3 regions of the Paenibacillus wenxiniae genome follow, and region 3 is predicted to be linked to each of the others. Evidence: predicted binding sites of a transcription regulator. Region 3 holds the regulator's gene; each other region holds the start of a gene.

The links. The regulator Rex, encoded in region 3, represses fermentation and respiration genes when NADH is low (regulators of the CRP and FNR family bind a similar motif). The targets are predictions, from matches to a motif close to TTGTGAAATATTTCACAA.
Region 1: nadA (quinolinate synthase NadA) is a predicted target of Rex. The motif match lies at 1,194-1,211, and genes of this name have one in related genera.
Region 2: AAHF22_RS11205 (formate/nitrite transporter family protein) is a predicted target of Rex. The motif match lies at 2,597-2,614, and genes of this name have one in related genera.

Annotation. Positions count from the first base shown of each region.
Region 1 covers NZ_JBCGUH010000022.1:17,425-21,714, forward strand. Annotated here, with positions in the region: gene nadB (L-aspartate oxidase) at 1-172, opposite strand, end outside; gene nadA (quinolinate synthase NadA) at 230-1,174, opposite strand; gene ftsH (ATP-dependent zinc metalloprotease FtsH) at 1,549-3,594, opposite strand; gene hpt (hypoxanthine phosphoribosyltransferase) at 3,765-4,290, opposite strand, start outside.
Region 2 covers NZ_JBCGUH010000005.1:94,646-98,935, forward strand. Annotated here, with positions in the region: gene AAHF22_RS11200 (ATP-binding protein) at 1-479, opposite strand, end outside; gene AAHF22_RS11205 (formate/nitrite transporter family protein) at 1,535-2,434, opposite strand; gene AAHF22_RS11210 (FAD-dependent oxidoreductase) at 3,105-4,290, opposite strand, start outside.
Region 3 covers NZ_JBCGUH010000008.1:38,143-42,432, reverse strand. Annotated here, with positions in the region: gene dinG (ATP-dependent DNA helicase DinG) at 1-2,779, shown strand, start outside; gene AAHF22_RS15300 (redox-sensing transcriptional repressor Rex) at 2,776-3,435, shown strand; gene AAHF22_RS15295 (amidohydrolase) at 3,416-4,290, shown strand, end outside.

The DNA of each region.
Region 1 (4,290 bases), on a different contig from region 3:
GCGCATAACGTGTATTGCTCTCCATCAGCTTGTCCTTTGTGATTAAGAGCACGTTCTTAGATTCACTTACTTCAATAGCGGTAAATAATCCGGCAATTCCTGTCCCGATTATCAGCACATCGGTACGAATGACCGAATGACCGTCTGTCACGGTAGATTGTAGCTCTGGCATGGTCACGCCTGCCTTTCTCTGATCGAAATAACGACAATCCCTATCATACGAACAAGATTAAGACGAGGAAACTTGCAGCATACGCTCCAATGAAATACGTGCACGATCAGCTACCGCTGGTGGTACATAAATTTGCGGCTTCATCGTTTCCAGACAGTTGACCAGCTTTTTCAAATTGTTCACTTTCATATTCGGGCACACCAGATATTTACTGGCAAAATGGAAACTTTTATCCGGGCTGTCTTTACGAAGCTGGTAGCCTGTACCATCCTCTGTACCGACAATAAACTCCTGACAATCAGATTCTTTGCAATATTTAATAATCGCAGTCGTACTGCCGACAAAATCACCCAGTGCAACAACTTCAGGACGGCATTCTGGATGAACGACAAACTGTGCGTTCGGATATTTCGCTCTCATTTCAAACACATCTTTAACGGTTAACATATCGTGAGTATTGCAGTAGCCTTCCCAAATAATCATCTTTTTATCGGTATGCTGCTGTACATAGTGACCGAGGTTTTTATCGGGCACCCAGATGATCTCATCGGAATCAACAGATTGAATAACTTTGACAGCGTTGGCAGACGTACAGCAAATATCTGTTTCTGCCTTCACATCAGCAGAGGAATTAATATACGTGACCACTTTGGCATTCGGATGCTTTTCTTTTAGACGACGCAGTCCGTCCACATTGACCATATCAGCCATCGGGCAGCCAGCACGTTCGTCAGGAATGATGACCGTTTTGTTCGGTGCAAGAATTTTGGCACTTTCGCCCATAAAATGAACCCCACAAAATACAATCGTATCCGCATCCGTCTGCGCTGCTTTTTGGGCGAGCAAAAACGAATCACCACGGAAATCCGCAACCTCTTGAATCTCATCACGCTGATAATAATGCGCCAAAATAATAGCATTACGTTCTTTCTTCAGCTGTAGCAAACGTTCACGAAGCTCTGCATCACGCTCTGCTTTTTTTTCAAGTGCCAACGCTTCCATCATTTCATCTCCCTGTTGTTTGAGACACTTTTCACAATGTTGCCTGCCCACGTTTCTTGTCTGCTGTTAACGAATGACTAGCATACATTCATTTAGTAGCATAAGGATTGTGAAAAAAATTGCGTACTCCTGTGTGAAATGTGTCTAATTTGTGATAAACTTCCCCAATAATGTACACAATGTAACGGTCGCTTGTCAATCTGTAAATGATGGAAGATGATTAAAATTTTAGACAATGTTTTAGAGATATACATTTCAGTCAAACAAAAACCTCCGAAGGAACGAATCCTTCGGAGGTTGATCAATGTAATCATATGGGATATTGCCATTACCTGCATGACAGGTTGTTCATACATAACGATGGAAATGCTGGATCAGATCGTCGGTGTTCCGCCGCCTGGTCCACGGTTATTGCCGGAATCGTCATTTGGATTGTTCGGGATGTTGCCGCCTGCTTCCGGAGAAGTCGAAGGGGTATCATCCTTTTCCAGACGAACCTGGGAATCACCGATGCTATCGAATGTTGGCTCACCTGCTTCGTTAGGTGTACCGTCGTTGCCACCGTCTGTACCTTCGCCAGCGCCTTCCAGAGAACCTGTTTCGATCAGTTGTTTGATCTGTTCGAAATCCAGTGTCTCTACTTCAAGCAGCGTCTGAGCAATCAGGTGCATTTCGCGGGAATGCTTTTGCAGCAATTCGCGGCAACGCTCATACGAATCCGTAATGAAACGGTGCATTTCCTGATCGATTTCATGCGCAATCGCATCACTATAGTTTTGCTCATGACCAAAGTCACGGCCGAGGAAGACTTGACCTTGCGAATTACCGAACTGCATCGGTCCAAGCTTTTCACTCATACCGTATTCAACGATCATACTGCGTACAATACTGGTCGCTTGCTGGAAGTCACTATATGCACCAGTACCAATTTCACCGATGTACAGTTCTTCCGCTACACGTCCGCCGAGCAAACCGGTTACTTTATCCAGCAGCTCTTGCTTCGTTACGAGTGTACGATCTTCCTTCGGCATCATGATCACGTATCCGCCTGCACGACCACGCGGTACGATCGTTACTTTGTGTACCATATCCGCATGTTCCAGGAAGTAACCAACAACGGTATGACCTGCTTCGTGGTAAGCTACGATGCGTTTCTCACGGTCACTGATAACGCGGCTGCGTTTCTCTGTACCGACGATAACGCGGTCAATCGCTTCGTCCACTTCTCGCATGGAAATGTCACGACGGTTACGACGTGCTGCCAGCAGGGCAGCTTCGTTCAGCAGGTTCTCCAGATCCGCTCCGGTGAAGCCTGTTGTACGCTTCGCGATAATATCGAGTTTGACGTCCTTTGTCAGCGGCTTGTTGCGAGCATGTACTTTGAGTACCGCTTCGCGGCCTTTAACGTCTGGACGATCCACTGTAATTTGACGGTCAAAACGGCCTGGACGCAGAAGCGCCGGGTCGAGAATGTCCGGACGGTTCGTTGCAGCTACGATGATAATCCCTTCGTTAGCGCCAAAACCATCCATTTCAACGAGCAATTGGTTGAGCGTTTGCTCACGTTCGTCATGACCGCCACCCAAGCCGGCGCCACGCTGACGACCTACCGCATCAATCTCGTCAATGAAAATAATACATGGTGCATTTTTCTTCGCATTTTCAAACAGGTCACGCACACGGGATGCACCGACACCGACGAACATTTCGACGAAGTCCGAACCGGAAATGCTAAAGAACGGTACGCCAGCTTCCCCTGCTACTGCACGAGCAAGAAGCGTTTTACCCGTACCTGGAGGACCTACGAGCAGAACGCCCTTAGGAATACGCGCGCCGACGGTGTTGAATTTACGCGGATCTTTGAGGAAATCGACAACTTCCACAAGCTCCTGCTTCTCTTCATCCGCACCGGCTACGTCCTCAAATGTAATTTTTTTCTTCTCTTCGTTGTACAGACGGGCACGGCTTTTGCCAAAGTTCATCACTTTGCCGCCGCCACCTTGTGCCTGATTGAACAGGAAGAAAAAGAGGATAAACATAATAACGAGCGGGATCATCGAAGTGATAAAGGACAGCCAGATGCTATCGCCCTCCATCGGCTTCACAGTCACCTGCGTTCCCGAATTCGCCATCGCAGCATCCACTTCATCTAATGCTGCATCGGTGGCAGGGATGTAACTTGTAAACTGCTTGGATTTGGCATCAGCAGGCTGCGTTTTATACTCACCAGTCACCAGGTAAGCATAATTGTCGAATTGAAGCGTCACTGAAGACACATTACCGGCAGCCAGCGCTGCTTTGAGCTGGTCATATCTTGGATTATCAGTAGTTTCGCTTCCGTCACTGACGTAACGGACGATGCCCACCACGACTAAGAAAAGTATTAAATAGAAACCAGAATTCCGGATGAACCGATTCATCCCCTACCTCCTCTCAAGACACTTAAATTATTTTACCATAGCCCGTCTGGCGTTCTCAATAGATGCCAGCGCATAATAACAGATATTGTCAGCTAAGACAGCAAAATCGCTATCATCGCCAGCCTTCTGTCCATGAGATTCAGAATACCAGGTATTCTCAGGCAAGGTAATTAGCTCGAATAAATTTCCGGTTTTAAAATCCCGATGTAGGGGAGATTCCGGTAATGCTCGGCATAATCCAGACCGTAGCCTACGATGAAAGCATCCGGAATGTTGAATCCGGTATAATCCGCTTCAAGGTTAACTGTACGACCCGATGGCTTGTCGAACAAAGTGACAACACGAACACTTTTCGCGTTGCGGCCGTGCAAAATTTCGATAAGGTAGCTGAGTGTAAGCCCACTATCGATAATATCTTCAACGATCAGAACATCCCGATCTTCAACGGAAACATCCAGATCTTTGACGATTTTGACCACGCCGGACGATTTGGTGGAAGCACCATAGCTGGATACTGCCATAAAATCGATCTCAAGCGGTACTTCGATCCGTTTTACGAGATCAGCCATAAATACGAATGCGCCTTTCAAAACGCAGATAACGAGCGGGTTGCGGCCTTTGTAATCTTCACTGAGCGTAGCCCCCAGCTCCAAAATCTTCTGTTGAATCTCTTCTTCGCTGATGAGCACTTCTTTA
Region 2 (4,290 bases), on a different contig from region 3:
GCATCGCCAATGACGAATAGTGGAATGTCTGAATGCACATTCAAATGAACCTGCACGCCCTTTTCAAACGCGCGCGGTGCCAGTGCATACGTTAAATCTTCCATCGTATTGATCAGATCAAACGGATCGCGTGCCAGCTTCATTTTACCAGCTTCAATCTTGCCCATATCAAGCAAATTGTTCACAAGCGCCATTAGTGCTTCGCTGCTCGTATGTAACACATGAAGATAGCCTTGCTGCTCTTCATCCAGACTTGTCGTGCGCAGCAGGTCGCTCATGGATAAAATTCCATTCATCGGTGTACGAATCTCATGGCTTAGCATAGCGATGAAGCGCGTTTTACTTTCGGCAATCTGTTCAGCCTGTGTACGAGCCTGCTGTTCGGCAGCAAGCTGTTGCCCCAGCTGCTGTAGCTCCTGCTCCATCTGTTTTTGCTTTTCGATCATTTCATTCCATTTATGTTCACTCTGCTTTTCCATACTGCACCTCTTGATTCGTTCTGCAACATATCAATCTATTTATTACCCGGTCATTATTTTTTGAAACGAAAGGGGGATGTCGTGTTAACGTTCAGGGATAGAGGAAGTCATCAGTACGTTGACCGATATTAATTTGGATATTGAAAATGGCTTACGTCTTGAAATATAGACATTTCAATATACAATCAAAACTAAAATGTAACTTGGTCAACGGATTAGGACATGTATACAAACTATTTTACTAGGACATACTCCAATCTTATATAGGAATGTACGGAGTGGGAGATTACTAACACTACAGATCGTCCTTTGTCCTTATTTCCTTTCCGCAGTGAAGTGCTACTTATACGTATCCCGGTTTACTTACACGCCCTATTTACTTACACGTCCTAGTATCAATGGCTATTACAGTTAGATCAGTTACAGTTGCTCTTGCTCTTGCTCTTGCTCTTGCTCTTGCTCTTGCTCTTGCTCTTGCTCTTGCTCTTGCTCTTGCTCTTGCTCTTGCTCTTGCTCTTGCTCTTGCTCTCAAGCATTATGATGTGGATGAGCACCAAAATGCTACCCTTTAATCAATATACTTCCGGTCTCAAGATATAAAAAGCACCTTCTTCTGCACCTTAGTTGACTGAGTAGCCTAATGTGCAGTGAAAAAGGTGCTATTTTGCTGCTTATATGAATTGATCATCCTCATAGCTACAGGCAGGTTATACACAAATTCAAGTGATAACATATCCAGCGCTTTGAGAAAATCATTGTCTAAAATTCAGTCTCATCCAACAATCTACAGCGTAAGATTGGATTGCTGTGCTGGGAAGTAGTCAAGAGCTAAGTTTGCGTCAAACGGTCTCTCCTTGCACCGGGTGCTGCAAGATCGCTATTACGATACATTATCAGATCATTACTGCGATATATCATCAGATCATTGTTACCATATATCGTCCTTTTCCCTTATTTCACTTTCACAGCGAAGTATGGCTCAACTACATACAACTGGCATCCCCCTGAACTCTATCCCTTTATTATCCACGATCGCTAATGATCCCCTACCTGGCTCAACCATGCGCCTGCTCGCTATGCTGTAACGGTAGCGCCACAGCGACACCTGCCCCGTTTCCAGTCGTCGCGTCCGGTTTTGCCATCTGGCTTGTACTGTCCACCGGTGAGGCAGGAACCGCGCCCACTCCAGTTGGACGAATATAAGCTACAAAATAAGCGCAGGCAACAAATAGCGCACCACCTGTCAAATTACCAAGCCATACCGGTACAAAATTCATTGCATACTGTCCCCATGAATAATAGCCAGCAAAGATCGCAGCCGGAATCAAAAACATATTGGCTACAACGTGCTGGAATCCGATCGCAACAAACGCCATCGTCGGAAACCAGATGCCTAACACTTTACCGCTAATATTATCCGCACTATACGATAACCATACCGCCAACGCCACGAGCCAGTTACAACCAATACCAGATACAAACATTTGCAGGAAGTTCCCCTCCAGCTTATGTCCTGCCATCTCTACCGTCTTGGCAAGATAAGGCCCAGTCTCCGTCATACCGACCACATGTCCAAAAAAATAAGCAACGAATAACGCACCGAGCAGGTTTGCCAGCGTAATTGCGAACAAATTACGTATCACTTCAAGCGTGCGAATGCGTCCAGCCATACGTGCTAGCGGCACCGCCATCATATTACCGGTTAACAGCTCGCCACCTGCAACGAGCACCAGAATTAGCCCCACCGGGAACAACGAAGCGCCTACAAAATTCGCAAAGCTGCCCCATTCCTCCGGCATGCTCGCAATCACCCGAATATCCAATAAAAAACCAAGTGCGATAAAAGCACCTGCCAAAAAGCCCAGTACTAGCATCTGCGTCCAGCTGGAACGCGCCTTCGTCACACCGGTCTCGATGGTGTTGAGCGCGATCTGCTGTGGTTTGTAATAAGCCATAGTAAGGTTCTCTCCTTTGAGGAATTCATTGCCGGATGGATGAGATCAGGATAGGAGAATATCTATATGCCACATACCACGTCTGTCCATACAGTAAGAATTCACTTTATTGTCGCCTGCAATCAGCGTTTATTTTCATATTTCAATTTTAATAGATTGACTTTGTGAAAAAAGTAACAAATATCACGTTAATGAGTTTATGGAGCGAATTATTTTAAATATTTGAATTTAAAATGGGTGACAGTCTATACTTTGCCCATCCTCTAATGAATATCTCTAATTTAAACCTTCACAATTATTTTTGGCTTACGGATGATAACTAAATGTACAATTGAGACGATATAAAACATTTAAAACCGCTTCCGTACAGTCCCGAATGGTGCTATAACAATCCTGAAATTGCATATTATTTGTACAATAAAAAGCCTACTTGCGTCCAAACCGCAAGCAGGCTTTCATTTATATTAAACACGCTGAACACATATATCGCTCTCCATCCAGCATGTGTAACACAGATTCAAATACAGCAACGTCATACACTCCAAGCATTTTATTTCTTGTATACTCATCCACTGCCAAACAACTGCAACCTTCATTTTCTACGTCATCTACATCATTACGATCCGTACAGCTATTATCCTTACATCTACTATCCATACACGTGCTATCTTTATACGTTCACCGGTTCCTTCACAGCTACCGCAGGCAATGCTTGCAAACCTACACTATTCAGGTAGTTCCACGGTTTGTTGTAATGTGGCTGGAAGAAAAAGTCGACAAAGGCCAGTTGATCGACGGTCATGCCAGCTTGAATGAACACCGAGATTGTATTAATCGATTGGGTTAGATCGGCATGCGACATGATCTGTGCGCCCAGAATACGGCGGCTATTTTTCTCATACACGACTTTCAGTGTAACTTTCTCATGCGTCGGCATAAATTCCGGACGATAGTTATCTTCGATCGTCGATGTTTCCACATCCAGTCCTGCCAGACGTGCAGCGGTTTCGGTCATACCGGTTGCGGCGATGTTGTCTTCATAAATTTTGATACCGGATGTGCCCTGTGTGCCCATATATTCGGTTGTCGGTTGCACCAGATTGCGTGCGACCAGTGTACCCATCCGTACTGCGTTGGTTGCGAGTGGGATGTACGCATGCTGTCCGGTTGGGTTGTAGTAGATCGCACAGCTATCGCCGGCAGCGTAGACGTCCCGTTTGCTTGTTTGCATATAGTTATCGACGATAATTGCGCCGTTAGGTAGCATATCGACCTGTCCGGCAAGCAGCTCGGTTTGTGGACGGAAGCCGATGCACAGAATGACCATATCGGCGGTATGCTCACCACGGTCAGTTACAACCGTACTCACCTTACCATGCTCACCTTCAAAACGTAAGACTTTCTCATTCAATGCCAGCTTGATTCCCTGCTCGGTCAACGTTTGTTCGGTACGTGCGGTAAATTCAGGGTCCAGATATTTGCTCAAAATGCGATCTTCCGCATCGATCAGCGTCACCTGTTTGCCGTTCATCTGGAACGCTTCAACCAGCTCGACACCGATATAGCCTGCGCCGACAACGACGATATTGCGCGCGGTTTTCGCTTTTTCGATGATCGTGTTAGAGTGGTTAAAGTTTTTCGATAAAACGATATTGTTCAGCTCAATGCCTTCGAATTTCGGAATGATCGGCCACGAACCCGTCGTTACGATTAATTTATCAAATGTATCGGTTAGCACTTCACCTGTGTTCAGGTTGCGTGCAGTTAATGTTTTGGCATCGGTATCGACGGAGGTCACTTCATGCAGCATTTTGGTCGTTACACCTAGCTCGGCCAGTTGCTGCGGCGAGGAATAG
Region 3 (4,290 bases):
GATGGTCAAGCCGGGGTGCAAAATCCCGGCATTTATTACTGGACTTACAGGTATTAGCGATGCGGACGTTAAGGACGCTCCTGAGCTTGATGATGTGATGCTGGACATGATTCCGCTGCTGGAGGATGCTGTGCTGGTCGGACATAATGTCGGCTTTGATCTCGGATTTCTGCAACGCGCGCTTGATCGTACCGGCTATTTGCCGTTTACAGGCAGAGTGCTAGATACGATGGACTTGTTGCGCATTTTCTTCCCGAATTTGCCAAGCTACCAGCTCAGTATGGTGAGCAGTTCGCTTGGTTTTCAGCATGATCGTCCCCATCAGGCGGACAGTGATGCACTCGCAACCGCTTATGTATTTTTAAAATGTCTTGAAGAGCTGGATGGGCTGCCATTAATTACGGTGCAGCGATTATCCGAGTTGTTTGATAATCAGGATAGCGATCTGGGCTGGTATTTTGACGGGGTACGGATGCAGCGTGAAGCACAGCCTGTACAGGATTTGGACAGTCACCGTTTTTATCGTCAGCTGGCGCTGAAGGTAGGCGACTGGATCGATATTCCGTCCGCCGCCGATGAACGCGGTAATATGCCGCTGGAAGATACATCGTTTGAACAATTTATCGAGCAGGTGAAAGACAATCTGCGTCATTTATTACCAGATTATGAGGAGCGTACAGCGCAAAACCATATGTTTGATGAGGTTATTCGGGCGCTGACGGACGAGAAGCATTTATTGATCGAAGCGGGTACAGGTACGGGCAAATCGCTCGGTTATTTGCTGCCGTCGATCTATCATAGTGTCAAAACGAATGAACGTGTTATGCTCAGTACGCATACGATCAATTTGCAGGAACAGCTGCGTGAACGTGATGTACCGCTGTTGACGAAGGTGATTCCGTTTGCTTTTCGAGCGGCGGTATTTAAAGGAAGACAGCATTATTTGTGTCTGCGCAAATTTGAGCATAAAATAAATACAAAGGAATTTCAGAGTCCTAAAGAAGATGTGCTGATTGCAGCGCAGATGATCGTCTGGCTAACGGCGACAGAAACCGGTGATGATGAAGAACTGAACATGGGCAACCGTGGCGGCGACTTCTGGGAAACGGTAGCAAGTGATACCGATTCCTGTCTGGGACGCGCCTGTCCGTGGTTCAAGCAGTGCTACTACCACCGTGCCAAGCATGAAGCTGGCGCAGCAGATGTGGTCATTACGAATCATTCCAAATTGTTTACCGATATTAAGGCAGGGCATCAACTATTGCCTGGTTACGAACGACTTGTCATTGACGAGGCCCATCATCTGGAAGATGTGGCTGGTAAGCATCTGGGTATGCACATGAAATATTTCACATTGGTTCATCCATTGCTGCGTCTGTTCAAAGATAGCAAAAATGGACAGCTTGCTGTGCTACGTCAGCAACTTGGTTCATCCGGCAGTGAACGAGCGATGGAATGGGCGATTGCGATCGATAATTTGTATCCTGAGCTGGCGGATGTGAAGGAAGATTGGGACAAGCTGAATGAGCTGTTGTTTGCCCTTTTACCACAGCGTAGCGATGCTGGACCAGGAGAAGCAGCGCAATTTACGCTACGTCTATTACCGGATAAAAAGCCGGAAGAATGGGCACATATTACCGAACTGGAAAATCGTATCCATATCGCACTCAGCCAGATTATCCGCCAGGGTGAGCATATTATGGGTAAAATTAAAGAATCTGACGATATTGTCGATACCGATGGTCTGGTGACTGATGTGACGGGTCTGTTTAAGGATCTCGGCAGCGTGCGCGATGATCTGCGTCATTTTGTGAAGCTGGATAGCACAGATACGGTATACTGGTATGAAGCGAATGCAAGCTACCGCAGCAAATCGCTGCAAATGTATGCTGTACCGGTTGATGTGAGTGAACAGCTGAAAGAGCATTTTTTCGATAAAAAGAAAAGTATCATTTTGACATCGGCGACGTTGTCGATCGATAAAACGTTCCAGTATATGATTGACCAGCTAGGGCTGAAAGAAGCCGAGCAGCAGGGCAAGCTGAACACGGTCATGCTGGAATCGCCGTTCAATTATCGCGAGCAATCGTTAGTGCTGATCCCGCGCGACTTTCCGACTTTGAAAGGCAGCGTTGGTGACGAACATTTTGTATCGATGCTGGTGGAGTCGCTTGCCGAGTCTGCGCAGGCGACACGAGGACGCATGCTCGTATTATTTACGTCCTATCGGATGCTCAAGCAGGTGTATGAGCCGCTGAAGGCGAAATTATCTACTAGTGAGATTGCAGTTTTCGGTCAGGGAGTAGATGGCGGCAGTCGTACGAAGCTGACCCGCCGCTTTCAGGAGCATCCGGCATCGGTATTGCTCGGAACGAGCAGCTTCTGGGAAGGCGTGGATATTCCAGGCGAGGCGTTAACCTGTCTGGCTATCGTCCGCTTACCTTTCCAGCCGCCTAACCATCCGCTCGTTGAAGCGAAAAGCGAACGGCTCAAAAGAGAAAAGAAAAATCCATTTATGAAATTATCTGTGCCACAGGCAGTGATCCGGTTCAAACAGGGCTTCGGTCGACTGGTCCGGACGGCAAACGATCGAGGGATCGTGCTCATTTATGATACGCGGGTTATTGAGTCCTATTACGGCAGACACTTCCTGTATTCACTGCCAGGTCCCAAAATGGAGCATATGTATACCCGTCAGATGATTCCCCGTATTGCCGAATGGTTGAGTGACCGGCCACAGGAGACGGAAGCTGCAAATCAAGAGGGGGAGCAAGCATGAAATCCGAAAAAATATCTGAAGCCGTCGTGCGAAGATTACCTGTCTATTTAAGATATCTGAATGAGCTGCATGCTCGCGAGGTGCCTACAGTGTCCTCTCAGGAGCTGGGGCAAAAGCTGGATCTGAATCCAGCACAAATTCGTAAGGATCTGGCCTATTTTGGCGATTTTGGACGTAAAGGGATCGGTTATGACGTATCGTATCTGATCGAGAAAATTCGTCATATCCTCAAGCTGGATCAGCAGATTAATGTGGCGCTGATCGGGGCTGGTAACCTCGGTCATGCCCTTTCCAATTACAACGCCTATTTGCAGGAGACGATGAAGATTGTCGAGGTGTTTGATTCCTACGAGCCGAAAGTCGGCACGAAAATCAATACGCTAACTGTGAAGCCGATGAGCGATCTGGCAGAGACGATTCAGGCGAAAAGTATCCGTGTCGGTATTATTACCGTTCCTAATACGGAAGCGCAGCATGTTGCTGATCAACTGGTCGATGCAGGGATTGAAGCGATTTTGAATTTTGCACCGATTATTTTAAGAACACCACCGCATGTGCGTGTGCATACGGCGGATTTTACAACCGATTTGCTTAGTCTGGCTTATTATCTTGAAGACGGAAAGGAATTAGACATTAATGAACAACTCTCCGAGTAAATGGATGATTAAAAATGGTATTTTTGCCGTTCTGAACGGACCGAAGCCTGTGTTGCATGGTCATATGGTCATTGAAGATGATCTGATCACGTATATTGGTGAAGAGGAGCCTCAGGTAGACGAGGATGTCGTCGTTGTCGATGGACGTCATCAATTTTTCATTCCCGGACTTGTAAACAGTCATGGACATGCTGCGATGTCACTGCTGCGCGGCTATGGCGATGATCTGGCATTACAAGTATGGTTGCAGGAAAAAATGTGGCCGATGGAAGCGAAATTTACGAGTGACGATGTGTACATCGGAACAGCACTGTCTGTACTGGAAATGCTCAAAGGCGGTACGACTACATTCCTCGATATGTATGATCGCTCCGAGCGCGTAGCTGAAGTGGTTGAGCAATCCGGGATGAGAGCCGTATTGATGCGCGGTGTGATCGGTCTGTGCTCTGAAGAAGAACAGACACAGAAATTGAATCAGGCTACCCAATTTGTGCGTGACTGGCATGGCAAAGCAGATGGACGCATTACAACGATGATGTCTCCGCATGCACCGTATACTTGCCCGCCGCAATACATCGAACGTTTTGTACAGGCAGCGCATGATCTGGATGTGCCGCTGCATACACATATGTCGGAGACGATTGCTGAAGTCGAACTAAATGTAGCCGATTATGGTCTGCGTCCGGTTGCTCATCTGGAAAAGCTCGGCGTATTCACTCGTCCAACACTGCTTGCGCATGCGGTTCATTTGAACGATGAAGAGATTGAAGTGCTGGCGAAGCACAAAGTAACCGTTTCACATAATCCGGGAAGTAATCTTAAACTGGCAAGCGGTGTGGCACGTGTGCCGGATCT